Regions from separate parts of the Arthrobacter sp. SPT-J7 genome, predicted to be linked through region 1. Evidence: riboswitches for the same ligand, from Rfam matches in the RefSeq annotation. Region 1 holds a riboswitch; each other region holds the start of a gene.
The links. A riboswitch is a leader RNA that binds a small molecule or an ion and turns the genes downstream of it on or off. The one in region 1 is predicted to bind S-adenosylmethionine.

Region 2: linked by a shared signal. The riboswitch ahead of AC5RWX_RS07650 (O-acetylhomoserine aminocarboxypropyltransferase/cysteine synthase family protein) and the one ahead of AC5RWX_RS18415 (bifunctional o-acetylhomoserine/o-acetylserine sulfhydrylase) in region 1 are both predicted to bind S-adenosylmethionine.
Region 3: linked by a shared signal. The riboswitch ahead of AC5RWX_RS10630 (hypothetical protein) and the one ahead of AC5RWX_RS18415 (bifunctional o-acetylhomoserine/o-acetylserine sulfhydrylase) in region 1 are both predicted to bind S-adenosylmethionine.
Region 4: linked by a shared signal. The riboswitch ahead of AC5RWX_RS07725 (acyl-CoA dehydrogenase family protein) and the one ahead of AC5RWX_RS18415 (bifunctional o-acetylhomoserine/o-acetylserine sulfhydrylase) in region 1 are both predicted to bind S-adenosylmethionine.

Annotation. Positions count from the first base shown of each region.
Region 1 is NZ_JBNHFF010000019.1:13,141-20,877, reverse strand. It holds gene hutI (imidazolonepropionase) at 1-413, shown strand, start outside; gene AC5RWX_RS18430 (DeoR/GlpR family DNA-binding transcription regulator) at 510-1,298, shown strand; gene AC5RWX_RS18425 (CPBP family intramembrane glutamic endopeptidase) at 1,403-2,182, shown strand; gene AC5RWX_RS18420 (VOC family protein) at 2,453-3,091, opposite strand; SAM riboswitch class IV at 3,257-3,372, shown strand; gene AC5RWX_RS18415 (bifunctional o-acetylhomoserine/o-acetylserine sulfhydrylase) at 3,416-4,741, shown strand; SAM riboswitch class IV at 4,836-4,951, shown strand; gene metX (homoserine O-acetyltransferase MetX) at 4,964-6,079, shown strand; gene AC5RWX_RS18405 (MFS transporter) at 6,259-7,641, shown strand.
Region 2 is NZ_JBNHFF010000004.1:6,417-14,153, forward strand. It holds gene AC5RWX_RS07640 (Ig-like domain-containing protein) at 1-2,407, opposite strand, end outside; gene AC5RWX_RS07645 (CoA-binding protein) at 2,630-3,127, opposite strand; gene AC5RWX_RS07650 (O-acetylhomoserine aminocarboxypropyltransferase/cysteine synthase family protein) at 3,124-4,599, opposite strand; SAM riboswitch class I at 4,697-4,789, opposite strand; gene AC5RWX_RS07655 (ParB N-terminal domain-containing protein) at 5,053-5,394, shown strand; gene malQ (4-alpha-glucanotransferase) at 5,499-7,613, shown strand; gene AC5RWX_RS07665 (ArsR/SmtB family transcription factor) at 7,656-7,737, opposite strand, start outside.
Region 3 is NZ_JBNHFF010000005.1:216,209-223,945, forward strand. It holds gene AC5RWX_RS10615 (anti-sigma factor) at 1-535, shown strand, start outside; gene AC5RWX_RS10620 (TspO-related membrane protein) at 596-1,399, shown strand; gene AC5RWX_RS10625 (Dps family protein) at 1,525-2,085, shown strand; gene AC5RWX_RS10630 (hypothetical protein) at 2,701-3,057, opposite strand; SAM riboswitch class IV at 3,087-3,217, opposite strand; gene AC5RWX_RS10635 (ABC transporter permease) at 3,437-5,206, shown strand; gene AC5RWX_RS10640 (ABC transporter ATP-binding protein) at 5,203-6,348, shown strand; gene AC5RWX_RS10645 (ABC transporter substrate-binding protein) at 6,364-7,407, shown strand; gene AC5RWX_RS10650 (bifunctional 3-(3-hydroxy-phenyl)propionate/3-hydroxycinnamic acid hydroxylase) at 7,463-7,737, shown strand, end outside.
Region 4 is NZ_JBNHFF010000004.1:21,494-29,230, forward strand. It holds gene AC5RWX_RS07695 (ABC transporter ATP-binding protein) at 1-187, opposite strand, end outside; gene AC5RWX_RS07700 (VOC family protein) at 513-881, shown strand; gene AC5RWX_RS07705 (helix-turn-helix domain-containing protein) at 1,041-1,583, opposite strand; gene AC5RWX_RS07710 (alpha/beta hydrolase) at 1,704-3,023, shown strand; gene AC5RWX_RS07715 (CoA-binding protein) at 3,169-3,585, shown strand; gene AC5RWX_RS07720 (zinc-binding dehydrogenase) at 3,681-4,637, opposite strand; SAM riboswitch class IV at 4,933-5,048, shown strand; gene AC5RWX_RS07725 (acyl-CoA dehydrogenase family protein) at 5,121-6,359, shown strand; gene AC5RWX_RS07730 (acyl-CoA dehydrogenase family protein) at 6,426-7,718, shown strand; gene AC5RWX_RS07735 (APC family permease) at 7,733-7,737, shown strand, end outside.

The DNA.
Region 1 (7,737 bases):
CCGGTGCGAGGGGCACTGTTGCAACCTGCCTTCCCGCCTGCGATCTTTCAACCCGCCAGCCACTTGCCCCTGCCCGGGTGTTGCTTGACGCCGGCGTCCAGGTGGCGCTGGCCTCAAACTGCAACCCGGGCACGTCCTACACCAGCTCGATGGCCTATTGCGTCACCACCGCCGTGCTGCAGATGGGCCTCAGCGTCCATGAAGCCGTACGCGCCGCCACCTACGGCGGCGCCCTTGCACTGCACAAGGACAAGGGAGACGACGCCGACGGCGAACGTGCGGTGGGTTCGATCGCCGTCGGACACCGGGCGGATCTCCACCTGCTCAATGCACCGTCGGCTACGCACCTTGCGTACCGTCCAGGCATGCCCCTGACGTACGCTGTATGGCGCGCCGGGAAGAGGGCCAGGTAATTCCCGGGACAAGCTGACGTTAGATGATCATTAGCGGTCTGTTATGATCAGAAAGCGTCATCGCGCCCGGTGGCGGGAGTAGCTGGAGGCTCTTGCATGACCCGCACTGACCGACTGACGGCCATACTCGATCTCCTCGCCAGGACCGGCCAGGTGGAGGTCGAAGAGATCGTCAGCACCCTCAACGTCTCCCCGGCCACCGCCCGGCGCGACCTGGACAGCCTGGCAAAGCGCAGGCTGCTCACCAGGACCCGGGGTGGTGCCAGAACGGGCGCGCTGGCCTACGACCTGCCGGGCAGGTACAACCGCGACGATCACGCCGAGGCCAAGGAGCAGATTGCCCAGGCGGCCTCAGCGCTGATTGCCCCTGGCGCCGTGATCGGGCTTTGCGGCGGCACCACCAGCACCGCGCTGGCGCAGATCCTGGCCACGCGCGAGGATCTCAACGCGCCTTCCAACCAGCCCACCCTCACGGTGGTTACCAACGCCATCAACATCGCCGGGCAGTTGGCGGTCCGGCCCAACATCAAAGTCATGGTTACCGGCGGGATCCTCAATCCGCGGTCCTACGAACTGGTGGGGCCGTACACGGACATCATTATGCAGAAGGTGGTGCTGGACATCGCCTTCATCGGTGTCAACGGCATCGACCCCGACGTCGGGCCGACCAACACGGGGGAGGGGGAAGCGTCAGTCAACGCCCTGCTGGCCAGCAGGGCACGGGTGTCCTACGTGCTGGCTGACTCGTCCAAAGTTGGGGTGCGTGCCTTTGCCACCATGGACGGCTACAACTTCACCCGCTTGATTACGGATGCGGGAATCTCGGCGCACGACAAGGCGGCCTTCGAGGCCAACGGCACGGAAGTGATTGTCGCCGCGCGCTGAGCCTGGTTGTTACTGGGAGTGAAGCCACCAGCGCGAGGGCGCGCCTGCCGACCGGACCGCAGGGCAATCAGGCCGGTTCCAGAAACTGCAGGCAAGATGGGTACATGCTGGTTCCCTCCCGCCGTCGCCTGCGGATAGAAGTCTGGATTGTCTTGGGCCTGTCCTTGGGCCAGTCTGCCGTGTATTCCGTGGTGCAGCTCCTGGACAAGTTGACCCGCGCACCGCTGGCAGAGGGCACCTCTACCCTGAATCGCTCGCAGAGCCCCCGTGAGTACTTTGACCTGACGTACCAGCTGCTGGACATTCTCTTTGCGCTGGTGCCGGTGCTGCTGGTGATCTACTTCCTCAGCGATCAGCGGCAGGCATCCTCCGGCGGGGCTGACAACGCCGGTTCGGCTTTCCGTAAACTCGGATTCAACTTCGAGCGGCCCGGGCGGGACATGCTTCAGGGTTTGGGGCTGGCTGCGCTGATCGGCGTCCCCTCCCTTGGCCTCTATGCCGCGGGCAGGGCTCTCGGCATCACGACCGCCATCATTCCCAGCGCTCTTGACGCGTACTGGTGGACGGTCCCGGTGCTGATCCTGTCCGCTATCCGCCATGCCGTGGTGGAGGAAGTCATCGTGGTGGGTTACCTCCTGAACCGCTTCGGGAAGTTCGGCTGGAGCGTGCCGCTGTCCATCATGGTCAGCTCGCTGCTCCGGGGCACGTACCACCTGTATCAGGGGTTTGGCCCCTTCATCGGCAATGTGGTGATGGGCGTCGTCTTCGCGTGGCTGTACACCAGGACCCGGCGGGTTATGCCTCTCGTGATAGCCCATGCACTGCTGGACATCGTGGCGTTCGTTGGCTTCAGCTTGTTCGGCAAGGCCGTGGGGCTGGGGTAAGGCAGGCGGTCTGTTTGTGACAGTAGCCGGTGGCTGAGTCTGTGGAAACCCTGACATTTGCGGTGCCACCGTTCCATCAGCTGGGCAAGGGGCACTTCCTGGAGGCTCAGCTACCAGGTTTCGCCGGGCTCAACCAAGATTTCGCCAGGAAACGGATTCGGCCGTCATCGGCAGGTGACGCCGTTGTCACAAGCTGATGGCGGCCGAAGTGCAAAGGGCGTTTAGCCCAAGCCGGCGCCCGGGCAGGGCCGCCCGGGCGCGGAGGAAGGGTCAGATGGTCACAGCACCATTGGAGGTCTCGAACGTCACCGAAAGGATCCCGGGGGTCCCGTGCGGTGCCACCCACTCCACGGCTACATCTTCGAGCGGCTTTTCCACCGGCTCGCCCAGCCACTCGGTAACCCGGGCAGCGGAGCCGGCAATGGTCAGGCAGCTCATCTTCACGTTGCTCTCATAGGCGTTGGACGGGTGCAGGGACGGGTCCCCCTCCCACTTGAGCATGTAGGGAACCTGCGGGTCGGCAATCAAACCCAGGATGCCGATCTGCTTCCAGACCAGTTCGCGGCCGTCAGGAAACTTGCGGTTTCCGTTGACAGCGGAGCGTCCGAGCCGTTCTTCAAAGGGAACCAGGTCGTCAACCTCGACGCACCAGCCCATCCAGCCGCCCCCCGCCGCAGACCGTGCACGCACTGCCTGTCCGAAGGGAGCCTTGTCCGAAGCGGGGTGGTCCAGGACCTCGACGACTTCGAGGTACTTGTGCCCGGCGAGCGGGATGATCATATTCCGGGTTCCGAACCGCGGGTGTACCCCGCCCTTCACTGCCTCAACGCCGAGGGCAGAGGAAATACGTTCGGTGGTGGCAGCCAGGCCATCGTGTTCACAGGCGTAAGAGACGTGATCCATGCGCATGGCAACATCTTGGCACTTTGTGATCGGGCTCTCAGCTAAGGATAGCCTTACTGGGATTTTGGTTCTGAAGCAGCATTAATCCAGGGTCCTGTTGACGGCAGCGGTGAGGACCTTGTTCGTCATAATCCTGTCAACCGTCGCGTCCATGTTCCTACACTGGGCTCAGGTCATGAGTGCCAGCGCCAAGCCCCGGCTCGCTGGCCGGCAACCCTCCATCCGCGGTGGGGTGCCCCGGGTGAGGACCTGGCTGTCCGGCAACGGCCGGATGGCAAGCGCGGCCCGCGGTGCTTCGAGCATGCCGGGCCCATGTCAAAGGAGCCTTAGTTGTCCAACGGATGGTCTTTCGAAACCCGCCAGATCCACGCAGGGCAGGAGCCGGACGCTGCCACGGGTGCCCGTGCGCTCCCCATTTACCAAACCACGTCCTTTGTGTTCCCCAGCGCAGAGAGCGCAGCGAACCGCTTCGCCCTCGCTGAGCTGGCGCCCATCTACACCAGGATCGGCAACCCCACCCAGGAAGCCGTGGAACAGCGGATCGCCAGCCTCGAAGGCGGCCTGGGTGCCCTTCTGCTCAGCTCAGGGCAGGCCGCTGAAACTTTCGCAGTCCTGAATATCGCCGAGTCTGGGGACCACATTGTGGCCAGCCCCAGCCTTTACGGCGGCACCTACAACCTCTTTGCCCATACCCTGAAGAAGTTTGGCATTTCCGTCACGTTTGTGGCTGACCCTGACAACCTGGACCAGTGGCGCGAGGCAGTGCAGCCCAACACCAAGCTGTTCTTTGGCGAGGTGGTTTCCAACCCGCGGCAGGATGTCCTGGATATTGAAGGCGTGTCCCAGGTTGCGCACGACGCCGGGGTTCCCCTGATCGTGGACAACACCCTGTCCACCCCGTACCTGATCCGGCCACTGGAATGGGGTGCGGATATTGTGGTGCACTCGGCCACCAAATACCTGGGCGGCCATGGTTCCGCGATCGCCGGCGTGATCGTGGACTCCGGAAAGTTCGATTTCGGCAAGGACCCTGCAAAGTTCCCCGGCTTCAACACCCCGGATCCCACCTACAACGGGCTGGTCTATGCCCGGGACCTTGGCGCCGAGGGTGCCCTGGGCGCCAACCTTTCCTACATCCTGAAGGCCCGGGTGCAGCTCCTGCGTGACCTGGGCTCGGCAGTGTCGCCCTTCAACGCCTTCCTCATCGCCCAAGGACTGGAGACGCTGAGCCTGCGGGTGGAACGTCACGTCGCCAACGCCCTGGAAGTAGCCCGCTGGCTGGAAGCGCGTGACGACGTCGAATCCGTCGCCTACGCCGGGCTGCCCTCCAGTCCTTGGTACGAGCGCGGCCGCAAGTACGGCCCCAAGGGCACCGGCGCCATCGTGTCGTTCAACCTCGCCGGCGGGGCGGAGGCGGGTAAACGCTTCGTGGACGCGCTTGAGCTGCATTCCCACGTGGCCAACATCGGTGACGTCCGTTCCCTGGTCATCCACCCGGCGTCGACCACCCACAGCCAGCTCTCGCCTGAGCAGCAGGTGGTTGCCGGCGTGCACCCCGGCCTGGTGCGGCTGTCGGTAGGGATCGAGCACATCGATGACATCTTGGCTGACCTTGAGGCGGGCTTCCGGGCGGCCAAGGAAGCCACCGGCGCCTAGCAGTACCCGGGCACCAGCTCGGCAGCGGGCCGGGGAAGTCACAACCAGTCACACTCTTGGCGGCAGGCAGGGGCTGTTTCGTACACTCGAACCAGGTCATGAGTGCCAGTGACAGCCCCGGCTTGCTGGCCGGCAACCCTCCTTCCGCGGTGGGGTGCCCCGGGTGAAGACCTGGCCTGCCGGTCATTCGACGGCGGGCAAGCGCGTAGAAGAGGTCTTGCCATGACGGTTACCGTCACCCGTACCACCGTCCCTGAACACGGGATTGTCCGCTATGCCTCCATCGGGGGACTGAAGCTGGAGGCCGGCGGATACCTGCCGGACGTCACGCTGGCCTATGAAACCTGGGGCACCCTCAACGCGGACGGCAGCAACGCCGTCCTCATTGAACATGCACTGACCGGCAGTACCCATGTAACCAGGGGCGACACGGAAGAGCCCGGCTGGTGGGAACAGCTCGCGGGACCAGGTGCGCCGGTGGACACGAACCGATTCTTTGTTGTGTCCGTCAATATCGTAGGTGGCTGTTACGGGTCTACGGGTCCGTCGTCGCCCGCTCCGGACGGAAAGCCCTGGGGCTCCCGCTTTCCACTGGTGACCCTGAGGGACAGCACAGTGGCGGAGGCCCGGCTGGCCGACCAGTTGGGGATCTCGAGCTGGTTTGCCGTGCTGGGTGGCTCGATGGGCGGGGCGCGTGCCCTGGAATGGGCGCTTACCTATCCGGAGCGGGTACAGCGATGCGCTGTGATCGCCGTCGGCGCCGCAAGTACGGCCGAGCAAATCGCCTTCGCCCAGGCACAGACCCTCGCCATCCGCCAGGACGCCAACTTCGACGGCGGTGACTACTACAACGGACCCGCCCCGGAGGAGGGCCTGGCGCTGGCCAGGCGTATTGCCCATATCACGTACCGTTCCCCGCAGGAGCTGGACGGACGGTTCGGGCGGACGCCGCAGGCTACCGAATCGCCGCTCCAGGGTGAGCAGCTTTCAGCCCGCGGACGCTACCAGGTGGAAAGCTACCTGGACCATCAGGGCACCAAACTGGTGCAGCGTTTCGATGCGAACAGCTACATCGCCATCACGGAGGCACTGATGAGCCACGACATCTGCCGGGGGCGGGGGTCCCTCACCCAGGCTCTGTCCGGTGCCAGCGCGCGTTTCTTTATCGCCGCCGTGGACTCGGACCGGCTCTACTTCCCGTCACAGTCACGGGAGCTGGCACGGGCTCTTCCCGGGGAGGTGGACGTCCACCTCATCGAAGCGCCTATCGGGCACGACGGATTCCTCACCGAGATCGGCCAGTTGGCACCGCAACTCCGCGAGCACCTTTCGGCCTAAGCAGGCCTCCAAAGCAGAATGTGTGCATTAATGCAGATGGGCTCTGCATGATTCGCCGTTGAGCTGGGCGATAAGGCAGACCATACTCAATGGGACCCGGCGGTTCGTGGCCAAAATCACACGTATCCGCCACAGCCTGTCCCAGTGGTGTCGAAGAGGACGCCGAAGGAGTTCACTAAATGAGTACGGAAAGCTCCGCCGCACGGCGGCCAGAGGAAACCGACGTCAAGGCCTCAGGCCTGAAGAAAGTCGTTACGGCCTCCATGGCCGGCACTGTTGTTGAGTGGTACGAGTTTTTCCTTTATGCCTCCGCCGCCACCCTGGTGTTCGGCAAAACCTTCTTCCCCAATTCAGGGACTGAACTGGACGGCATCATTGCCGCATTTGTCACTTACGCCGTAGGTTTCGTGGCCCGCCCCATCGGCGGCATCGTCTTTGGCCACTTCGGTGACAAGTTCGGCCGCAAGCAGTTGCTGCAGCTGAGCATCATCCTCGTCGGCGTAGCCACTTTCCTTATGGGCTGCCTGCCCACCTTCGCCCAGATCGGCTACTGGGCTCCGGCCCTCCTGGTGTTCCTGCGCTTCGTGCAGGGCTTCGCCGTCGGCGGTGAGTGGGGCGGCGCCGTGCTGCTGGTTGCCGAGCACAGCCCCAACAAGTCGCGCGGGTTCTGGTCCAGCTGGCCACAGTCAGCGGTACCTATGGGCAACCTCCTGGCCACGGGCGTGTTGTTCACCCTTTCGGCCACGCTTTCCCAGGAAGCCTTCCTCGGCTGGGGCTGGCGCGTCGCCTTCTGGCTCTCCGCAGTCATCGTCATCGTCGGCTACTACATCCGCACCAAGGTCCAGGATGCCCCGATCTTCATCGAAGCCCGCAAGGAAGTCACGGTGGAGAAGAAGGGCTACGGTGTTGCCGAGGTCTTCCGCCGGTACCCGCGCGGTGTCTTTACCGCCATGGGCCTGCGTTTTGCCGAAAACATCCTGTACTACCTCGTGGTGACATTCTCCATCACCTACCTTAAGGTCGTTGTCCAGACCGACACCTCCCGCATCCTCCTGCTTCTGCTCGTGGCGCACTTCATCCACTTCTGCGCGGTCCCGCTCGTGGGCAGGATGTCGGACGCATTCGGCCGGCGGCCCGTCTACATGGCAGGCGCCATCCTCGGCGGCACGTGGGGCTTCTTCGCCTTCCCCATGATGGACACCGGCAATGACATCATCATCCTGGCCGCCATCACCATCGGCCTGTTGTTCCACGCGCTGATGTACGCAGGCCAGCCGTCCATCATGGCCGAGATGTTCCCCACCCGGATGCGGTACTCGGGCGTTTCCCTGGGCTACCAGGTGACCTCCATCGTCGCCGGTTCGCTGGCACCGATCATCGCCACATCACTGCTGGGAACCTTCAACTCCTCTACTCCGGTGGCGCTGTACCTGCTCGGGGCTTGCATCGTGACCGCAATCTCCGTGTTCTTCCTCAAGGAGACCCGCGGCATCTCGCTGCACGACGTGGACGCAGCCGACGCCCGGGGCACCGCGGACCTGCTCGCGGCCGGCAAGAAATAGTCACCGGCACCACCGCAGAGCCGAACAGCACCAACTGCCCGGACCCGCGACCACGCAGGCCCGGGCAGTTGGGCGTCAGCACCTTCGTAGAAGTCA
Region 2 (7,737 bases), on a different contig from region 1:
AGAGGTTCTGCGCCTCGGCGAGGCCGCCCACCCACAGATCAACCGTGTCCAGGCCGGTCTTGGAAGCGGCGCCGTTGTTCTCCCATTCGCCGTTGCTGTTGACGAAGTCATAGGCATCGTCCGGGGTTTCCGCCGCCGGATCCGGGTTCATGTCGAAGAGCTTCTGCGCGGCCGCGCGCTTGGCGTCAATCGTCGTGGCCCCGGTGATGCTGGGGTGTGTGCCATAAGCGGCCATGAAGTTGACCACCGAATCCGGGTGCTTCAGCGCCTGTCCAAAGTCGACCCAGCTGCTGTAGGGCTTCAGCGACGACTCGCTTGTTTTCGCGTACAGGTCCTTGCGGAAATTGTTCAGCGAGGGAACGCCGGTGTCCCGTCCGCGGGCGATGTTGAGCGCAGCCAGGTCGAGAGGCAGGCCGAGCACGCTGTTGCGCAGCGTGTCGGTGACGAACTCGTCGAGCTCTGCGCCCACCTGGTCTGTCATGCCCATGGCAATCGCGCCGGCGGCCTGCTCTGGCGTCATCGTGCTCTCGCCGTTGGCGTAGTAGGCCGGCGGATTAAGGAAGGCGTCCAGCAGCGGGAGGCCAATATCGGCGCCGTTGTTGGTCTTCCGGTCCACCGTGTCAGTCAGCATTGAGTGTCCGAAACGGTAGGTCGCATGCGCGAACTCCGCATGGATCGCCGGGTCGATGCCGGTGTCGGACTGGGTGAAGACGTTGAACGGATTGATGCCGGGCTGGATCTTCCGAGCGAAGTCCTCGAAGACGATGTGCTGATATTCCATCTCCGTGACGAACCGGGCGGCCTGGAAGAGACGCTCACCGTTCCATTCACCGTTGGGCAGCTTCCACTCGTTCAGGTCCAGGTTCAGGGAGGTCAGCAGGTCTTCCATGTAGGTAACCAGTCGGTTGTGCTCCGAATGGAAGACCTGGTGGACGGCGGTGAGTCCGATGTTCTCGTTCACGCGTCCGTCACCGGCGATGAAGTGCGCGTTGAGCATTTCGTCGTCATAGGTGCCGGCGGCCTGCGTGCCGCTCGTGGGGGTGATGTCGGTGTCGCCGTCGGCAGACAGGGCCCCACCTCGTGAGTCGAACGGGGCCGCGTTGTGCGAAATGTCGTCCAAGAACGCAATGCCAATCCGCTGGACATTGGTTGGCGGCGCCACGGGAACTTCCAGATTTCCTTCTACGAACTGCTTGTCCTGGGTGATGTACTGCGGCAAGCCGTTAGGGCCACGCAGGAAGCGCCCGTACTGGTCAGTGGCCAGCATCGGGATGTTCACGACGTCCTTGTCGGAGAGCTTCAGGCCGAGCAGGGACGCGGCCTGGTCCTTGATATCTGCCCAGGTCGCCATACCGCCGGGGCCGCCCTCAAGCAGTTCGCCGGTCGAGACCGGGTCACCGTTTTCGTTCAGGTCGTACTCGCGCAGGAAAACGTGGTGAGAGGGGTTCGAGGAGTACGTCTGGCTCTGGTCAACCCACGGGGAATCCGTGTTTGTGGCTTCCTGGATATCGTCCGGCGTGCCGAGCACGCCGTCGGGCCCGGGCTGGTTCTCCGCCCGGTTGAGCATCATGAAATTCGGGCTTCCTGGTGCCGGGTTGTACAACGGATCGCCAGGTAGCAGGGGCATCATCACGACGTTGCTCGTCTTCTTGGTGAAATCGATGCCGTGGTCGAAGAACTGGCCGAACAGGGCAAAGAAGCCGTTGTATGGCGGCGAAAGCCCAAAGTCGGTGGTGACATTCGGGATGTCGAGTGTCTCGCCCTCGGGCACGCAGCCTTGGGGCAGGTTATCGGCTTCGCAGGGAACCGCCGTCGGACCGTCGTTCACCGTCCGGTGCGCCTTGCCGGCAGCAGCGATCGCGGCCGGGTTGCTGGAGGTCTGGTCAACGATGACATTGCTGATGAAGCGGGGGTCGGAGTCCTGCATCAGCGGCACGTTGACCGACTTGTACGACTTTCCCCCGGAAGCGGTCCGCCACTCCGGTTCTGCCAGCCGCGGGAACGGCAGGCTGGAGGAACCGTAGTGCCCCTGATTGGGCACCAGGTTGTTATCAGTTCCGTCCACGGTGCGCAGCCCATAAGGCAACAGGGGATTGGCGATCTGGTTGGGCCCGGGGCCGAGGAGCGGCTGGCCCGCCACGGGCTTACCCTCGGCATCTTCTTTGGTGGCGTGGTTCTCCGCGATCTTGATTTGCTTCAGGATGAACCGCATGTCCCCTGCATTGAGGGTCAGGCCCTGGCCCACCGGCGCTGCCAACGCGGCGGGAGCCAAGGCCGAGGGCAGCACGCCCGCGCCCAGCACCAGCGCAGCCAGCCCGGCTGTGACTTTTTGGGGGACGGATGGCTTCCCCCTTTGGGCACGTTCGGTGCCCCTCCTGTGTTTTGGATGGGCGGATTTCTTGAACATCATGACTCCCCTAGTCGTGTTGTGTGGCTGGCCACAGCATCTGACGAGGACCTTGGGGAAATCCTTGGAGGCGTCTACAGTCACCCCGGGGCAGGAATCAGGGCAGCAAAAAGCCCGCCTCAGGCCTCCGCTCTCCGACTGGAGGGCGGGGGACCAGGGGCGGGCTTTCAGCTGCCGGCGGCGGCGTGATTGCTGACCGGCGTGGCCTCAGACGAGCGTCCTCTAAGCGGTCAACTGCCGCTTGGAGGAGATGACGCCGGTGTCGAACCCAGCCAGATGCAGGCCGCCATGGAAGCGGGCGTGCTCAATCTTCACGCAACGGTCCATCACTACGTTCAGGCCGGCGGCCTCGGCCTTGGCCGCAACCTCCTCGTGCCAGGAGCCCAGCTGCAGCCAGATGGTCTTGGCACCGACGGCCAGGGTTTCCTCCAGCACGGTGGGCAGGTCATCGTGCTTACGGAACACGTCCACCAGGTCGGGCACCTCCGGCAGATCGGCCAGCGACTTGTACACCGGCTGGCCCAGGATCTCCTTGGCCACCGGGTTCACAAAGTAGACCTTGTACGGCGAGCTGGAGAGCAGGTAGGTGGAGACGAAGTAGCTGGCCCGGCTGGGCTTGTCCGAGGCGCCGACGATGGCGATCGACTTCGTGTTGCGCAGGATGTTCAGCCGTTCGGGGGCAGACGGTCCCACCCAGGTCCGTTCTGAGGTCGCGGTCACTTGGCGGCTCCTTCTTCGGCTTCAATCAGTTCTTCCACGGACTCAACTACGCGCGTTCCAGGTTCTGTCCGGGCGGCTCGCGCTGCCGGAATCGTGCAGGACTCACCGGCATAGCTGGGCGAGGCGAACTCGGAGGTGTCGAACGCGTCGTCCTCATGGTCGCGGCTGGGGCCGTGCTCGGTGCCGGCCTGCTGCGATGCCGTCAGCGCTTGGTCGAGGTCCCAGAGGATATCGTCCACGTCTTCCAGCCCCACGGAGATGCGGATCAAGTCCTCGGGCACGCCGGCGGCAACGAGCTGGTCGGCGGTGAGCTGCTGGTGCGTGGTTGATCCGGGGTGCAGCACCAGAGTGCGGGCATCGCCGATGTTGGCCAGGTGGCTGGCCAGCTGCAGCGACTCGATGAACTTCTGACCTGCCTCGCGGCCGCCCTTGACGCCGAAGCTGAACACGGAGCCCACGCCCTTGGGCAGGTACTTCCGGCCGCGCTCGTAGTGCGGGTGCGCGGGCAGGCCTGCGTAGCTGACCCAGGAGACCCGCTCGTCGGCTTCCAGCCACTCGGCCACCTTGCGGGCGTTGGCCAGGTGCTCGTCCATCCGCTGCGCCAGCGTTTCCACGCCCTGCAATAGCTGGAACGCGGACTGCGCGGACAGCGACGGTCCGATGTCGCGCAGCTGCTCGGAGCGCAGTTTGGTGAGGAATCCGTACTCGCCGAAGTTGCCCCACCAGGACACATTGCCGTAGCTGGGCACCGGCTCGGTCATCTGCGGGAACTTGCCGTTGCCCCAGTTGAAGCGACCGGATTCGACGACGACGCCGCCCAGCGTGGTGCCGTGCCCGCCCAGGAACTTGGTGGCGGAGTGGATCACGATGTCCGCGCCGTGCTCGATCGGCCGGATCAGGTAGGGAGTGCTCAAGGTGGCGTCCACCACCAGGGGGATGCCGGCGTCGTGCGCCACCGCCGCCAGGCCGGCCAGATCGGCGATGTCGCCGGACGGGTTCGCCACGATCTCGGTGTAGACCGCCTTGGTGTTCTCTCCGATGGCCGCGGCGAAGTCGGCCGGGTCGGTGGAGTCGACGAACGTGGTTTCCACGCCAAACCGGCGCAGCGTCACGTCCAGCTGGGTGATGGTGCCGCCGTAGAGCTTGGACGAGGCCACAATGTGGTCGCCCGCGCCGGCCAACGCCGCGAAGGTGATGAACTCGGCGGCCATGCCCGACGCTGTCGCCACTGCACCGATGCCGCCCTCGAGCGAGGCAATGCGCTCCTCGAACGCGGCCACCGTGGGGTTGCCGATGCGCGAGTAGATGTTGCCGTACTTCTGCAGCGCGAAGAGGTTCGCGGCGTCGTCGGTGTCCTTGAACACGAACGACGTGCTCTGGTAGATCGGTACGGCCCGGGCGCCGTGCTCGGCGTCGGGCGTGCCGCCGGCGTGCAGGGCACGGGTGCGGAAACCGAATGTGCGTTCAGCCATCAGGCAGCTCCTTCAAACTTAGGTTCCCGAGGCAATGACGGTCCTGCGGCGCGACCAGATGCGGCGGCGCCATCCGGATCAAAGATTGCTTGCGCTCTCTCCATCGCTTCTGGCGGTAGCACCTTTCCGGCGGGCCGGATGGTTGCTGCGGTGTCAAAGAGCCAGATCTCTCAACCGCTCGGGATGGTCCCGTCCATTCTCGCAACTTCCGCAGCCGCGGCCAAAATTGTTGAGCCGCGTTGCGTGCCGCCTTGCATTCCCAGTACGACGGCGGTGCGAGTGCCCGGTGGTCGACCAAGCGAGCGCCAGCGAGCGCGTGGAGACCCGGGTGCTGACCGGCCGAGCCTTGATGCTGGCCCCCTTCGTCGGTCTCCGGCGGTGCGCGGAACGGGCGCGCGAAGGACGCTGTGCCCTTTGATGGACGGCTGTGGGCGCCGACTGCATACTAACCTCATGGCAGTCATGGACGTTCCGGTTGCCGCCCTCGCTCAAGAATCCATAGAACGAGGCCGTCCGCATCTCGACCCTGACCGGGTGGCGTACTACCTCGAGCATCTCGATGAAGCCACGCCTGTTGTCATCTTTGATGTCGACGGAGTCCTGCTGCTCGCGGACGGGCACCATCGCGTTGCTGCCGCCCGGCAGTTGGGCCGATCGACGGTGAAAGCCGACGTGCGAAAGGGGCTGCGCGGCGAGGCCATGGAGTACGCCATCACCGTGGCGCAACGGCAACGCGGGCTCACGCGGCAGCAAGTGCTGGACGCCATTGCACGGCGTGTGCGCCCAGGGCAATGACCGCCGTCGCGGCTTCCGGCGAGTCCGCCACAACCGAGCCCGCGCGATCGACCGGTCTCGGCCGCGGCCCCACCGCCCAGCCCGGTCTCACGTAGATTGGAGTTATGGCTGACCTTACGGCGCTGCAGCGCCTCGCACAGGAACACGGCGTAGGCATTACCTTCCGCGGTTGGGACGGCGGCGAGAAGGAAGTCAGCCCTGCGACGCTGGTTTCCGTCCTCACCGCGCTGGGCGTTCCCTGCGCAACGGACGACGACGTCACTGCCTCCTTGCTGGCCGCGGAACTGGCTCCGTCACAGGCCACGCTGCCGCCCGCCGTCGTCATTCGCCGAGGTACTGCCACCGAGGTTCCGGTCAATGTCCGTGCCGGTGGCCGCCCGCAGGTGTGGGTTTTGTTGGAGGACGGATCGCGGCGCGCGGTGCAGGTGGTGGCCGCCGGGTCGGAGGACGAGCAAGGTGACCCGCATCTTCGTCTGGCCGCCGTTGTGCCGGCTGACCTCCCGCTGGGCTGGCACACTCTGGAACTGGCCCTGGATGTGGACGAGCAGGGCGCTGGCGGCGAGGTCGCGGAATCCTCCGGCAACTGGACGCGGTGCGCGCTCGTGGTCACTCCGCCGCGGCTCACCACCGCCGACCGGCTTCCCCGGACGTGGGGCGTGATGGCTCAGCTGTACTCCGTTCGCTCGCGGTCGTCTTGGGGCGTCGGCGACTTGGACGACCTCGCCCGCCTTGCCGAAACGGCCGCCGCCCAGGGTGCCGGCTTCGTGCTGATCAATCCGCTGCACGCAGCACAACCGAAGCCGCCGGTGGAGCCCTCGCCCTACCTGCCCGCGACGCGCCGGTTCTTCAATCCGCTGTATCTGCGGGTGGAGGACGTTCCCGAAGCCCGCGACGTCCCCTTGGTCAACATGTTCCAGGACGCCAACCTGGACGCCGGCATTCTGGACCGTGACCCCATTTTTGCCGCGAAGCTGCAAGCGCTGGAAGTGGTCTTCGCGGTGCCCAGATCCCGTGAACGGCAACAGCTATTCGAAGCCTTCCGCGCGCGGGAAGGCGACGGGCTGGAGCGCTTTGCCTTGTGGTGTGCCCTCACCGAGACTCTGCCGGCCGGCGCGCCCGAGTGGTCCGACCCGGCGTTCATCGAATCGCAGCGCACCGCGCTGAAAGACCGCATCGAGTTCCACCAGTGGCTGCAGTGGCTGTGCGACGAGCAACTCGAGACCGCGCAGCGCCGGGCCATCGACGCGGGAATGAACATCGGCATCGTGCATGATCTCGCGGTCGGCGTCCACCCCGCGGGGGCCGACGCATGGTACTTGCAGGATGTCTTGGCGCCCGGTGTATCGGTGGGCGCGCCGCCGGACATGTTCAACCAGCAGGGCCAGAATTGGTCCCAGCCGCCCTGGCATCCCCGCCGCCTCGCCGAAACCGGCTACGCCGCCTACCGGGACATGCTGCGGACCATCCTGCGGCACGCCGGAGGCATCCGCATAGACCACATCCTCGGGCTGTTCCGGCTGTGGTGGATTCCCGTCGGCGGCACGCCCGGCGAAGGCGCCTACGTCTATTACGACCACGAAGCTCTGATCGGCATCCTGGCGCTGGAAGCCGAACGGGCCGGCGTCGTCGTTGTTGGCGAAGACCTTGGTGTTTTCGAACCCGGGGTACAGGACTACCTGGCCGAGCGAGGCATCCTGGGCACCTCCATTCTGTGGTTCGAGTACGACGGCATCAGCCCGCGCCCGCCGGAGAGCTACCGCCGCTTCTGCCTCACCAGCGTCACCACCCACGACCTGCCGCCCACAGCCGGCTACCTCGCGGGCGAGCATGTGGCGCTGCGCGAATCACTGGGCCTGCTGAACCGGCCGGTGGAGGAGGAGCGCGCCCTGGACCAGGCAGCGCAGGACTCCGTGCTCTCGCTGGTGCGCTCGCGGGTTCCGGCTGCTGCAGGGAATGACGGCGGCGCCGGCAGCGCAGGCGTGCAACGCACCGTTGAGGCGCTGCACGAGTTCATCGCGCAGACCCCGTCGGTGTTGCTGGGAGTTGCCCTCACGGATGCAGTGGGGGAGCGGCGAACCCAGAACCAGCCGGGCACCGCCGACGAATACCCCAACTGGCGCATTCCGCTGGCCGGACCGAATGGCGAGCCCATCCTGATCGAGGACCTGGCCGGCAACCAGCGGTTCCAGTCGCTGGCCCGTATCATGCGGGAACTGTAGGCGGGCCGGCGCGCGGCGTGCAGGCGGGCTCAGCGCGCGCCGTCACAACCTTGCGAGCAGCGCCTCGCCGGTTTCGGCCCTTCGGTAGAACACTTCGCGGCCGGACCGCATGGTGGCCGCCAGA
Region 3 (7,737 bases), on a different contig from region 1:
CGTCTGGCAGGCCATCCACCGTGAACTGGGGCTTTCTCCGGACCTCGCGGAAGATCCGCTGCGCGGGGCCGGCGGTTCAGCAACTGTCCGCAGCCTGCCCTCCCGGAGACGCGCGCGGATCCGGAATCTGCCCGCCTGGTTGGCCGCCGCGGCCGCCGTGGTGCTCCTGGCAGTCATCGGTGTGTCCTGGAGCATCAACCGCAGCGCAGATATTTTGGCGCAAACAAATCTGGAGCCGTTGAAGCAGTACACCGCCACCGGTACGGCGCGGGTGGTGGAGACTAACGGCATCAGGGAACTGGACATCAGCCTGAGCGCCAACGAGGCCCGGGGATATCAGGAAGTGTGGCTGATAGCTCCCGATCTGTCAGGGTTGGTCAGCCTCGGCGTGATGGACTCGGACAGCGGCAGATTCCCGATCCCCGAAGGCCTGGACCTGTCCAAGTTCCCCATTGTGGATGTCTCCGACGAGCCAGTGGACGGAAACCCGGCTCACTCCACCGTGAGCATCGTTCGTGGCCGGCTAGGAACCTAAACGATATTCCACGGTGGACTTTTCCTGGCAGCGGGAACACCGACGAGGGCCGGAGGAAGCATGCAGCAACGAACGGAGATCCGGACCGGGCTGGCCGTCCCGATACTGGTGCTGGTCAGCTCCTTGTTGGCAATTGTTGCCGCCTTCATGGGCAGCGGCGTAGTGATCGGAACCCCGATCCAGCAGGCGGCAGACGGCTGGCTGAACGAAGACTCCACGCCGCTGGCTCCGGCCGCGCCGGCTTTCCGGATCTGGTCCGTCATCTACCTCGGACTGCTCGCGTACGCGGTCTGGCAATTGCTGCCGGCCCAGCGGCGGTCCGGCCGGCAGGCTGAGCTGCGCCCCTGGGCGGTGGCCTCCATGCTGTTGAACGCCGCGTGGATCTGGGTGGTGCAGGCCGGACTGTTGATCATCAGCCTGGCCGTCATCGTCATGCTGCTGGCCGTGCTGGCGCGCGTCCTGGTGCTGCTGGTCGACACGTTGCCGGACGGGAGACTGGATGCATTCATTGTCGACGGAACCTTCGGCCTCTACCTGGGCTGGGTAACCGTGGCCACGGTGGCCAATGCCGGGGCCGTCTTCGCAGCGTCGGGCGTGGACGGCTTAGGTCTTCCGGTGACCTTGCTGTCTTCGGTCGTGCTCGCTCTGGCAACGGCAGTCGGTGTTGGCACCGCGGTGTACAGCAGAGGCCGGTTTGCCCCGGCGCTGGCCACCAGTTGGGGCCTGGCCTGGATCGCCGTCGGTCGGCTCGACGGCGGACTGGTCGACCAGGGCACCGCGATCGCCGCAGGAATTTGCGCTGTGGTGGTGCTGCTCGCGGCGATTGTCAGCCGAGTGCTCGTGGGTGGCGGCGCTCGCGATTAGTAAGCCTGCTGAATTTCGCCCTTGGCTGACGAAACGTCGCCCAGCGGGACGTTTACAAGGTTCGCAGCTAGGTTGGAAAACAGCAGGATGCCGACAAGCGGCATCGCCGAGCAAGGAGGTTTCTCATGGCGGAAACGACCGGATCCAAGGCAAGCTACACAGTTCCCGGCCTCAAGCTGGAAGACGGCCGAAAGGTCGCAAAAATCCTGCAGCAGCGGCTCCACGCGCTCAATGACCTGCAGTTGACCCTCAAGCACGCCCACTGGAATGTGGTGGGCCGGGACTTCATCGGAGTCCACGAAATGCTCGATCCGCAGATCGAAAAGGTCCGCGCAATGATCGACGCCGTCGCCGAGCGGATTGCCACCCTGGGCGTCTCCCCGAACGGGCTGCCCGGTGCCCTGGTTAAGGAACGCAGCTGGGACGACTACGACATCCACCGTGCCGGCACCGCCGAGCATCTCGCCGCACTGGACGTGGTCTACAACGGAGTGGTCGGCGCGCACCGCGAGGCCATCGAGACCGTCGGTGAAATCGACCCGGTCACCGAGGACCTGCTGATCGGCCAGACCGCCGAACTGGAACTCTTCCAGTGGTTCATGCGGGCCCACCTGGAGAACAGCGCCGGCGAACTGGCCTCCGGCGGAGAGAAGACGGAAAAGGGCGCCGCCGAGAAGACCAAGTAGCCGGGCCGCACGCTCTGATAATTAACAACGCCTTCAGGGCCCGGCAGCAGCACCACCTGGCGTGGGGCGCTGCCGGGCCCTTGTCGGCAGAAGGTTCACGGGCCCGGGCGGTGGAACCGCACCACGATGCGGTCGCCTCTTCGCACCGGTTGGGGAGGAGCTGCGCGCGGGAACAACGTGGGTCGTGTTCGTGGCGGAATCGGCCGGCGCCCGTTTGATGCTGCCGCGTGGACGACGGACGCCGTGCGGGCGCCGTCGACCTGACGCAGTCGGCGGGCCGGTTGAATCCGCCGCACGGTTCAGCCGCGGCTGAACCGCATTCCCAGCGGCCGGTGTCCTTCCACCATTTCGCAGTCACCTTGGTCGGCGGAACCGACTGGTATCCGGAGCGCCCGGGTTTTGCCTCGGGGGAGGGCTTAATGCGGCGGGGCCATTTGGGCCCTCCCCCCCCCGCATCCTAGGCCCTGGCGTGGCCGGGCGAAGCCGATCTTTTTTGCCGACTCCTGGCGGTTTCGCCGGTATCTTGCCAACCTCGAAGCGGCAGGCAATTGAGGCGTCCCCGCCCCGACAGACGCGGAAGCGCGCCGTTAGACGCTCGGCGCCGGCGTGTTCGGGCTAAGACCGGCACTCCGATGCCACGCCAACCCAGCCCAAGGAGAAGGACCGCTGGTCCACGATCGTCTCGATTGTCAGTAATCTCACCTGCTCGTACCACTTGATGTCTCCGCAGGGGAGAGCCAGCGCCTCCGCGATGTCCGCGGTGTCGTGGTGCCAGCAAAGTTGTTCCTCCCCAGCGTCGAAGAGGTGCACTTTCCCATCCACCTCCAGACGAACGGTCACTGGAATTCCGACATCCTCTTTGAGCGCCTTCCGGATCTGGACCCAATGGACTTTGTGTCCCGGCAGGAACACCGCGCACCGTTCCGTTTTGGTCTGGGGTTCGTCATCGGCTCGGTTTTCATAGCTGGCCACGTCAGTTCCTTTTCCACACTCCGCCACGGCGGACGCTCTTGCCCGCTCCAGTTGGAGACGGACCGCTTCGTCATCCGAACCACCCGTGAGGTTGGGGTTGGTGTGCGGCCATGTCGGAGCATCTGCCCTCTTGCCGGAGGGCGGCGCGCATCTCGTGAAGCTGTCTTCAGCATAGTGACCGCCTCGGACAAAAATCCGTAAGCACATAGCCCGAGGTCGGCCCAGCGCCCCGTCGCACTGGTATCCGTGGCGCACGTTACAGCCCTATGTGACGCATTCTTGACGCCGCGTGAATGGGATCACTAATATCAAGCGTACGAAATACGTAACCTTTGTACGGATTGCGTACAGGCTTACCAAAGCAAGAGAAAGGGGTGCCATGAGTGTCCTGACCGCGCCGCGTTCTTCCACGCGCATCCAGCCCGCTACGGCTGCCCGCACGATCGGCAAAGCGGTCTGCCTCCTTATATTTACCTGGTTGTTCGTGTGGCCGCTGGGCATGCTCATCTATGGGGCCTTCAGCTCGTCACCGCTGGCGGGTAACCCCAAGTGGACCCTGTCGGGATTTGAGCGTCTGATCAATGACCCGAACGCCTACGCGGCGCTCGGCTCAACGGTCATCTACGCGGTGGTGATCACGGTCCTCTCCATGGCGGTAGCCGTCTTTATGGCCACGGTGACCACAAGGATGGATGTGCCCTTCCGGCGATTTATCACCCCCGTGATGGTCATCTTGGTCGCGATGCCGACCGTGCTGTATTCGCTGAGCTGGGCGATGCTTGGTGCTGGCCAGACGGGCATGATCAACCGCTTCTTCGACGTGCTCGGCCTCGACTTCCTTGCGGCGACCTTCAATACGCGTAGTTGGTTCGGCTTGGTATTGGTGACAGTGCTGAAGGCCAGTGCGCTGGCTTACATGATTCTTCTCGGAGCCTTCCGCAATCAAAATGCGGCTTTGGAGGAGGCAGCCCGGATCGGCGGCGCAAGCCGGATCCGTTCGTTCATAGGGATCGAACTGCCGGCCTTGCTGCCTGCCCTTGGTGCTGCCAGCCTCTTCATTTTTGTCAAAGGACTCGAGGCCTTTGAAACCCCGGCTGTCCTTGGACTGCCGGCCGGAATCAACGTGTTCGCCACCCAGATCTATGACTACTTACGCGGCGGATACGAAGCCGATTACCCCGCAGCCTCTGCTTCCTCCTTAGTTATCGTTGCCATCCTCGCGGTATTGGTGCTGCTGCAGCTCAAGCTGACAGGCGGGGGCAAGACGTACACCTCCGTGGGCGGAAGGGCCAAGGGCGCGGACCTCCGCAAACCGGGGAGATGGACGGGCGCCGTGGTCGCGGCGGTGCTCCTGTTCATTCTCGTTGCGCTGATCCTTCCCGTGGCTCAGGTCATCCTGAGCGCCTTCCGGCCCTACCTCGGCGCGTCCGACTTCACCCTGCAGAATTTCGAGCGCCTCTTGAACACCCCGAGTGTCATGAAGGCGTTGGAGACCACAATTATTGTGTCCACGATCGGCGGGCTCCTGACCGTCATTCTCGCGTTGGTTGTCAGTTTCGCTTTTGTCCGGATGAAGGGCCGGCTCGGCCGCTACATCCAATTGGCATCCTGGGTTCCCGCTGCAATGCCTGGCCTGGTTCTGGGCCTGGCCTTCCTCTGGTCGGTCCTGATGACGCCGGGAACCAAGAGCATCTACGGAACTGTCTGGATCCTGGTCATCGGTCTGGCCGTCGCCACCGTCCCGCTGGCCACCAGGACCTTGGAGGGTGCTCTGGCGCAGATCGGCGTCGATATGGAAGAAGCAGCACGAATCTCCGGCGACAACTTCCTCCGCGCGTTTGGAACTGTCACAGTGCGGCTCCTGGTCCCGTCCCTCATCTCGGCCTGGTTCCTCGTAGCCATCACCATGTCGGGGATCCTCGACGTGCCCATCCTGCTGGGCAGCGCCAACACCGAAATGATCGCCACTGTCAGCTTTGGCTTCTACAACAGCGGCGAAACCGTTCTGGCCGCTGCCCTCTACGTCATCTTTACCTGCGCGATGGCAGGACTGGCAGCTGCCGCATTCTTGCTCTGGCTGATAGCCCGCACCATCATTCGCCGCAGTGCCTCCCAACAGCGCGAAGAAGTACAAGGAGTTTCCGCATGACCAGCATCGTCATTAACAACCTGCACAAGTCCTTCGGCACCAAGACTGTATTGGACCACGTAGGACTCGAGGTAGAAGATGGGGAGTTCATCTGCCTGTTGGGTCCCTCCGGTTGCGGCAAGAGCACCCTCCTGCGCGCCATCGCAGGCCTGGAGCACCCGGAGGGTGGCACGATCTACCTCGGCAGCGAGGCCGTTTTCGATGACAAGGTCGGCATCAATAAGGCCCCGGAAGAACGTCACCTGGGGATGGTTTTCCAAAGCTTCGCGCTTTGGCCGCACAAATCAGTCTTCGAGAACGTCGCGTATCCGCTGAAACGAGCCAAGGTTTCCAAGGCCGAAACACGTGAACGTGTTCGGGAAGCGCTAGTCATGGTCGATCTGTGGGAACACCGGGAAGCGTATCCAGGAACGCTTTCGGGAGGCCAGCAACAGCGGGTCGCCCTGGCGCGTGCCGTGGTCCCGCGCCCTCGGCTGCTACTGCTCGACGAACCGCTATCCAGCCTGGACACCAACCTGCGCGCCCAAATGCGTCGTGAGATCCGTCGAATCCAGCAACATCTCGGGGCCACGGCCGTTTACGTCACGCACGACAAAGAGGATGCCGGCGGACTGGCCGACCGCGTTCTGGTTCTTCAGGACGGAAAGATCGTTCAACAGGGCGCGCCCCGCGATGTCTTCGTTTCCCCGAAGACGGCCTTCGTTGCCGAATTTGTGGGTTTCGACAACTTCTTCGAAGCCCTCGTTGTCGACTCAGGAGAAGCACAGGCCACGGTAGAGATCGGCAATGGTAACCGGCTGACCGCCGCCGTGACGTCCCAGTTGGAGGCTGGCAGCACCATCACGGTCGCCATCCGTTCCCGCCTTGTACGTGTCTCTCCCCATGATGGGACGCCAGTCGACGGCGCATTCGTGGGCACCGTGGTCTCTAAAGCCCATCTCGGCGACGACGTGGAAATCGTCATCAGCGACGGCGTTGCCGAAGTCGTTGCCCGTGTCCGCCCCGGCTACGCCCGCGATATCGAGGTCGGAGGTCTCGCCCTGGCCCAACCTCCCGCCGGAACGGTGGTTGCTGTCGAGGGTCAACGCAAGGGCGGTCCCGCTGCTCCCACTCCTACTCCCTCCGTCCGAATTAACGCCTAGAAAAGAAGCCCTGACATGAAGAACAAGATGAAATTTGCCGCCGTTGCCGTAGCATCCATGCTGCTGATCAGCGGCTGCGGCGGAAACGTATCCGCCAGCCAAGCAGTGAACGCCACCAGCGCCGCAGAGTTCTACGAGGCCGCCAAGGCAGAAGGCAAAGTAACCATCTACGGGCCCACCGAAGACTTGTACGCCGCCGTCTATGATGACTTCAGCGCGGAGTACCCGGGGATCGAGATCGTTACTTCGGATATCTTTGGCCAAGAACTCGACACCCGGCTCGAAGGCGAGCAGATCGCGGGCGGATTCGAAGCCGATCTGGTCCACATCGGAGTGTCCGACACCGAACGGTACAACGATAAGGGCTACCTGGCTGGCTTCACGCCGGTGGAAGCAGACGGCCTGGATGAACAGTTCATCGGTCCCGATGCAGCCTGGAGCGTTCCCTCGCAGCACCTCTATGCCACGGCTTACAACACCAAGGCACTCTCGGCAGAAGAAGTGCCGGCAACCTGGGTCGACCTGGCCGACTCGAATCTGGCGGGGAAAATCGCCACGGCTACGCCCAAGCAAAGCGGTGTCACCCCACAGGTCCTGGCCTCGGCGCTTGCTGCTGGAGCGATTGACGAAGCGTGGGTGGATTCCTTCAAGGCCGAGGCGAAGCCCAAGATCTTCCCCTCGGTGGCAAACGCGCTGCAATCAACGGTGACCGGCGAGACTGCCATTTCCTTCGTCGCCGGCTACGGCACGTTTATGCGACAGAAAGAACAGGGCGCCCCGCTTGAGTTCGTAGCCATGGACGACGGCGCCTACTTCTCCGACGTGGCCTACGCGGTCTTGGACGGAGGCCCGAACCCGAACGCTGCACGACTACTCGTTTCCTGGATGTTCAGTGACGCCGGCCAGGCATCCATTGCCAAGCACGTCTTTGAGTTTGGAACCATGCCGAATGCTCCGTTGCCGGCCGGCGCGGAAGAAATTGGCGACCCGGTGCGGCTCGCCTACCCCGGCGCAGAAAAATACCGTTCCACGCTTGAACTGCTGAACACCAAATTCTAGATCCGTGCGTAGAGCCGCAGTTGCGGCTCCACGCACCGTCCAGGGAGATCCTCCAGTGAATACCGAAGTCCTCATCGTCGGAGCGGGCCCTTGCGGCGCCACCATCGCCAACCTGCTCGGGATCTATGGCGTCAAGACGACCATCATCGACCGCGCTCCGGAGGTCATCGATTACCCCCGGGCTGTCGGGGTTGACGATGAATCATTGCGCGTTTTTCAGTCGTGCGGCCTCGGCCCCGAGGTGCACGCTGACATGATCCAAAATCAGGCGCTGATCTGGTTCGATTCGAATCTGACCAAGCTCGCCGAGATCGCACCATCAGGGCAGCC
Region 4 (7,737 bases), on a different contig from region 1:
GGATGGCGAGCACTTCGCCGGGGCGGACCTCGAAGTTCACGTCGCGGAGCACGGTGTGGACGTTCGCGCCGGTACCGAAGGTGCGGTTCAGCCCGCGGAAGGAGACCGCCAGGGCGGAACCGGATGCTGCTGAGGGTGCGGCGGAAGCGGGTGCCGTGTGGCGGGTCGACGACAGTACTGCAGTCATGGGATCACTCCATCGATCCTGGCAGTAGCACCCTACGGTTCAAGCCGTGCGACCGGCTTCCGCCGGCCGTACCCGTGGCTTGTCACCTCGTTATCACCGGCAGTCTGGGATGGCTTCCGGTGACCAGGGTTGCTGCGGCGTCGTCGATCCAGGTCTCTCGGCCGCTCGGGATGGTCACGACTAACTAAACGGCACTCCCGGCATCCGCGGCAAACGGCCCGTAATAATGGGGCGTAACAAACGGTGGCACAAAGATCGGACCGCGCGGACCGCCGGAGCGCGCGAATCCGTAGACGCTGAACTGTGCCGATGGCAGGATGGCCGCATGAAAATCAACCGGCACATCATCGTGTTCGACGCCGCCGACCTCGACGCGGAGAGCAGCTTCTGGGCAGGCCTGCTGGACGGGACGGTCAAGGCCGAGGACGACTGGCATACCGTTTCCGTAAACGGGGAGCCGCGGCTGGCATTCCAGCTGGCACCCGACCACACGCCGCCCGAATGGCCCCAGGGCGAGCCGCAGCAGATCCATCTGGACCTCTACATCGATGACTTGGCCGAGGCGCATGAGCAGGCAACGTCGCTCGGCGCCAAACTGCTGAAACCCGCCGACGACGCCGCGGCCGAGTCCGGATTCCAGGTTTACGCGGATCCGGCGGGCCACCCGTTCTGCTTGTGCTGGGGTGCCGGGTAGCGCTGGCCGGGTCCCTTGAAGCGCCGGTGTCGCCAAACGGCAGGCGGAACCGGCATCGCCCAACCGAAGGCGGCAGGGCGCACCGCCGTCGTGCTTCCGGAAGTGGGGCAAGAGGCTCCTTGCGCGCACTGAGGAGGCAGCGGCGTCGTTCTGGGGCCGTCAGGCGGGCGGATCCGCCGGGATCAGGACCGTGGAGAAGAGGCGGCGGTGCCGGCCTTCGCCGGGGCCGTTCGCCACTGCCTTCTCAGCGGCAGCCCGGATGGCGGCGCTGAACTCCGCCAGCTCCTCGTCCGTCATCCAGAGTGCGATCTGCCGGTAACCGGCGCCGTCGCGGAGGAGATCCAGGTCCCCCCGGCCGGTGTACTGGTCGAAGGCCTCCAGCAGTCCGGCAGCGAATGCCATAAAACCGCGTCGGTGATCCTCTGCCGTCATGGACGCCAGCTCGTCGCCGCTCACCGAACTCTTGGTGGCGTCCAGCCGGTAGGTGCGCTCCGTGGTGCCGCGGACCGGCCGCTCCTGAGCCACGGTCAGCACTCCGGCCTTGGCCAGCGTTCCGATGTGCCGATAGAGCGTCGCGGTCGGGATTTCCGGGAGTTCGGCGGAGATCTCTGCTGTGGTCAGTTCCCGCCCGCCCAGCAGCGCCTGCACAATGCGTAGCCGTACCGGGTGCAGGATCAGATCGGCGCTCGGTGAAGGGGACATGCCTCTATATTCTCATAGTTGACATTGTTCGCACAACTGAGAATAATGATTCTTGTCCGGCGCAGGTGCCGGAGTCGAACCGACTTACTGACAAGCAATAACGATCCGAGGGGAGGCGCAATGGCGGCGATACGGGTAGGGAACAACGAGGTTCTGCTGGAGTTGGACCGGATGGAGAAGTTGGCTGGGCTGATCGGCAATCAGGCGTTCCCGCTCTCGGCCGTGACGTCGGTCGAGTTGCTGGCGGATGCTTTCGACGGCGTGCACGGCCTGCGTTCTCCCGGTCTGGCGATTCCAGGCCGGACGCGCATCGGAACTTGGCGCGGCCGCGGCAAAACCCTCGCCGTCGCCCGCCAGGGGACTCCCGCCGTGCAGCTGGACCTGTCCGGCCAGAAGTACGCCCGGGTGGTCGTCTCGCTGCCGGACGCCGAGGACGTCGCGGTGCAGATCCGCGCGGCTGCGGGCCTGCCTGCCGAGCAGCAGGTCACCGAGGAAGAGGTCCGCTTCTCCTCCGGGACCGTGCAGCTGGTGGGCACCTGGGCCAAGCCGGCCGGAACGGTTCGCGGAGCTGCGCTGATCCTGCCCGGTTCCGGTCCCGTTGACCGCAACGCCGACCACAAGCGGATGCCGCTGGGCATCAGCCGCGACCTGGCCCGCGAGCTCGCCGACCATGGCATCGCCTCGCTGCGCTACGACAAACGGGGCACCGGCGCCTCGGACGGCACCTTCCTGGCGGCCGGCTTCCGGCAGAACACCGACGACGCCGCTGCCGCCCTGCGCTGGATGGTCGCCCAGAAAGCCGCCGGCCTGCCGGTGTTCCTGGTCGGCCACAGTGAGGGCAGTTATCACGCGGCTACCCTGGCAGCAGATCCCGGCACGCGGGTAGATGGCACCGTGCTGCTTTCAGCCTCGGCACAGACCGGCTTTGAGACAGGCAGATGGCAGACCGCCCAGATCAAGGACTCGCTGCCCGCCTTCCCTCGCTTGCTGCTCAAACTCTTCCGCCAGGACCTAGTCAAGCTGCAGGCAAAGTCGGTGGAAAAAATCCGGACTACCACCAAGGACATGGTGCGCATGCAGGGCCGCAAAGTGAACGCGCTTTGGCTGCGGGAGTTCATCGACTTCGACCCGGTTCCGTACCTGGAGCGCTTGCAGATGCCGGTGCTGGCCATCACCGGCACCAAGGACGTCCAGGTGAACCCAGAGGACCTGGACATCATTGCGGCCACCGTGCCGGGCCCAGTCACCACGCGGACAATCGAGGACCTCTCGCACCTGCTGCGCCGGGACCCGAAGGCTCCGTCCTTGTCCGACTACAAGCGGCAGATCCGCGAGCCCGTGGATGCCGAACTGCTGGAACTGGTAGGCAGCTGGGTGGAAGCACACGCCAACTCCGCCGGGGCTTCCGGAACGTCCGACACCCAGCAGCTGGCCCGCTAGCCTTACTGACCCTCCTCATTCACTGTTCAGATAACGCCCTTAAACCGCGGTTTAAGGGCGTTATCTGAATCCTCGATGGGGCTGCTGGCTGGGGGACCAGCAAGCGAAGGTACCGGTAGAGGGAACTCATGGGTAGGGTGGCGCCATGGCACACCAGAATGATCCTGAAGTGGTCAGCCGCCTGCTGAGCACGCCCGCCCGCTGGGCCGTCGTCGGCCTGTCCAAAAACCCGCACCGGGTCGCCATGCGCATTTCCCGATACCTGATGGACCAGCTGGACATGGAGGTGGTCCCGGTCAACCTGCGGGGCGAAGACGTCCACGGCCTGAAAGGCTATCGAAAGCTTGCGGACATTCCGGGCGAGGTCGACGTGGTGGACTGCTTCGTCAACTCGCAGAAAGTGGGCCCGGTGGTGGACCAGGCCATTGAAATCGGCGCGAAGGCGGTCTGGCTTCAGCTGGGCGTTGTCGACGAAGCCGCGGCGGAGCGGGCCAAGGCGGCCGGTCTCGACGTCGTCATGGACACCTGCCCGGCCATCGAAGCCCCGCACTTCGGCCTGTAGCTGCCGCTCGTGAGAGCGCTTGATCCCAGCCCGGTTTGTCAGGCGGTGGGCGGTCTTTCGGCGGATGAGCGGGCCGGAAGGCAGGGGCCAACGCATTATTCGTACATCGCGATAAAGCGGCCAACGACACCTCCGGCGCGCAGCTTGTCGATCGCGCTGGGGATGTCGGCATGCTTGATGTGGTTCATCGGTGGGTTGAGCTGACCGGTCTTCATGAGGTCGTAGATGCCGGCCAGATCCTCCTTGGTGCCGGACTTCGAGCCCCTGATGGTGAGCTGGTTGATGATGAGCGGGTAGGTGTTGATGGTTGATTCCAGCCGGCCCATGCCCACCTGAACCAGGGTGCCGAACTCACCGAGGGTCTCGATGGCGGCCGAGGTGGTGGTGCCGAAACCTGCGTAGTCGACGATTAGTTCCAGGTTCTTGTCCTTGAACTCTTCGATCGAGGCGGCCACGCCGGCCAATCCGATCTCGTCGGCCAGCTTCTGGGTTTCCGGATTGACCTCTGCGCCGTACACCTCGGCACCGACCAACGCAGCGGAGCGTGCGCCGATGTAGCCGAGGCCGCCGAGGCCGATGACACCGACCTTCATGCCATCCTTGGCGCCGCCGACCGCCATCATGGCATGGTAGGCGGTGAGGCCGGCATCGGTCGCCATCGCGCCGAGATCGAACGGCACTTCATCGGGCAGGGCGACGAGATTGTCGTCGGTCGCGCGAAGCTTGGCAGCAAAGCCTCCATCCCACTTGCCGTAACCCAGTGCGTCCCCGTCGGACATCACCGGAGACAGGCCCACGCGGTCGCCAACCTTCCAATGGTCCATGCCTTCGCCGACCTCACTGATGACGCCGGCGGATTCGTGGCCCATGGTGCGGGGCAGACCGTGCTGGAACAGCGCCATCCATCCTGCATCGTCGAGCGTCGTGACGTCCGAGTGACAAACACCGGAGGCCTTGACGTCGACAACTACCTCGCCGGGGCCAGCGTGCGGCTCCTCAACCTCGTTGAGCTCCAGGGGCTTGTTCGTTCCGACAAATTGCCATGCCTTCATGATGAACCTTCCGTGCGCCGACCACCTGGACGGTGCCCGCCCCGGCTTGGCCGATATTGGCAGTGCAACTCCACGGTAGTCCCGTCACTGTCACAGCAGTAGGGGTAGTCCGTTGGGATCGCGCACCCGGCTCAAAAGGCTGGGCCAACGCTTGGCGGGATGACTCCGCGGGGGGCGGGTTGGGGCGACCGGCCGCCGTCGAAATAAGACCCTCTCCGTAACAATCAGCAGCGTTACGTCATGGCCAGTCACATGCTTCACAGCGCCGGATTCTGCCCGGCAGACTCTTCCCCAAGATCAAGAGTCCCAACGACAAGCTCTGGCTGGTTGGGCGGCAACCCTCTTCCGTAGTGGGGTGCCCCAGATGAGGATCCGGCCGCGCACAGATCCCGTGCCCGGCAAGTACGGCCCCCTCCAGGCTGCGTCGTCGACCGTGATGGTTGCTGCGCGCCGCAGGCGGGAGCCCCACCCCGAGGAGGCGCCATGACCGCCGTCGTCATTGAAGAACACCAGCAGACCCGCCGTTCCCCGTGGACCGGACAGGCCAGCCGCGAAGAACTCGCCCATTGGCAGCAGGTCGCCGAGGGCGTGGCCGCCGTGCTGGGCGCGGACGTGCTGGAGCGCGACCGCCGGAACGCGGATCCCCTGGCCGAAGTGGAGCTGCTGCGCAGTTCCGGCCTGCTCAACCTGATCATCCCCAGCGAGTGGGGCGGCGAGGGCGGCCACTGGGAAAGCGCGCTGCACGCGGTGCGGATCCTGGCCCGCACGGACGCCTCGATCGCGCAGATCCTGGCCTACCACTACGCCAACCTCGGCGCCGTGGTCTTCTACGGCAACGCGGAAGTCCAGGAACGCTTGCTCCGCCGGTCGGCCCAGGGCCGCTGGTCCTGGGGCGACTCGGTCAACCCGGTGGACCCGAACCTGGAACTGATCCCGGACGGTGACGGCTTCCGGCTGACCGGCATCAAACACTTTTCCACCGGGGCGTCCGTGGGCGACGCGATCTTGGTCAACGCCGCGATCACGGCCGGTCCCGACCAGGGCACGTTCCTGGCCTTGGCCCTGGAACACGACAGCGCCGGGATTTCCTTCCTAGGCGACTGGGACGCGCTGGGCCAGCGCCTCTCCGCGAGTGGCTCGGTGAAGTACGACGGCGTGCTGGTCACCGCCGACGACATCATCGGCGAAGTGGGGGAGGAGCCTTTCTCCAGCCTAGTGACGCCGTACATCCAGTTGGCGTTCGGCAACCTCTACCTGGGCATCGCGCAGGGTGCGCTGGAACGCGGACGCCAGATCACCCTGGCACGCAAGAACTCCTGGTTCCTCAGCAGCGCCGAGACCTACGCCCAGGATCCGCTGACCCAGCGGGTCTACGGGGAACTGGCCTCCCGCGTGGCAGCCGTGGAAGCGCTGGCGGACCGGACCAACGAGCGCTTCGACGCCGCCATCGCCGCCGGCGGAGAACTCACGGCCGAGGCACGCGCTGACATCGAGATCGAGATCGCCCGGCTCAAAGTCGTCTCCACCGAGGTGGGCGTGGATGTGGCCAACCGCATCTTCGAAGTGACCGGTTCCTCCTCCGCGAGAAGCGAGGTCGGACTGGACATCTTCTGGCGCAATGTCCGCACGCACACGCTGCACGACCCGGTGGACTACAAGAAGGTCGAAGTCGGCGCCAACTTCCTGCTGGGCGAAATCCAGCCCATCTCGCTCTACACCTGATCCGCTCAAACAGCCCTACCCGTCCCGACATCGGCCGTGCATGGCCGAGACCCCAGGAGCACCACCATGACTGAAACCCTTGACCACGCAACGACGACCTTCCACGCCACCCCTTCCGTCCACGCAACGCCGGCCTTCGAAGCGGCGGCCGCGAAGTACCGGCCGATCTTCCAGCGCATCGCCGCAGGAGCGCTGGACCGCGAACTGGCCCGCGAGCTGCCGTTTGAGCAAATCGGCTGGCTGAAAGACGCCGGCTTCGGCGCCGCGCGGATCCCCGCCGACCTCGGCGGCGACGGGCTGGACTGGGAGGAGTTCACCGAACTGCTGATCGAACTGGCCGCCGCGGACAGCAACATCCCGCAAGCGCTGCGCTCGCACATAGCGCTGGTGGAGGAGAACCTGTACCAGCACGGCCGCAACGGGGACCGCAGCGTTTGGCTGCAGCGTTTCGCCTCCGGTCAGCAGGCCGGGAACGCGTGGACCGAACCGGGCGCCGGCGGAACCGCCACCGTGCTCTCCGAATCCGGCGGCAAGCTGGTGCTGAACGGACGCAAGTTCTACACCACGGGCACCATTTTCGCCGACTGGATCGACGTCACCGCGAAGCGGCCCGACGGCTCGGATGTCTCGGTGATCATCTCCACCCAGACACCCGGCGTGGAAACCTACAACGACTGGGACGGCTTCGGCCAGCGGCTCACCGGCAGCGGCACCACGGTGTTTACCGACGCCGAGGTGGACCCGGCGAACGTGTCCGCGTTCGCCGACCGCTTCCCGTACCAGACCGCGCTCTACCAGCACATCCTGCTGGTGGCCTTGGCCGGTATCGCTCAGGCGGCCGCCACCGACGCCGCCACCAACGTGCGGGAGCGCAAGCGGGTGTTCGGCCACGGCAACGCACCGCTGGTCCGACACGACGCGCAGATCCTGCAAGTGGTCGGCGGCATTAGCGCCAAGGCCTACGCCGCCAAGTCAACCACCCTAAGCGTGGCCCGCGCCCTGGACCGGGTCTTCGCGTCGCGACAGGGAGCCGCCGATGTGGAGAAGGAGGCCAACATCGCCGTCGAGCTGGAATCCGGCCAGGCACAGATTGTGCTCAGCACGCTGGTGCCGGAGGCGGCCGGCGAGCTGTTCAACACCCTCGGCGCCTCCTCCACCAGCACCGGCAAGGCACTGGACCGGCACTGGCGCAATGCCCGCACGGTGGCCACGCACAACCCGTACATCTACAAGGCCCGGATCGTGGGCGACTGGGAAGTCAACGCCGCCGAACCTCCGTTCGTCTGGACGATTGGCGAGGCCAATGCCGACGCCGGCCGCAAGCCACGCATCCCCGCCGCCGGTTCCGCGGCCGTCTAGGAAGAAGGCAAACCATGTC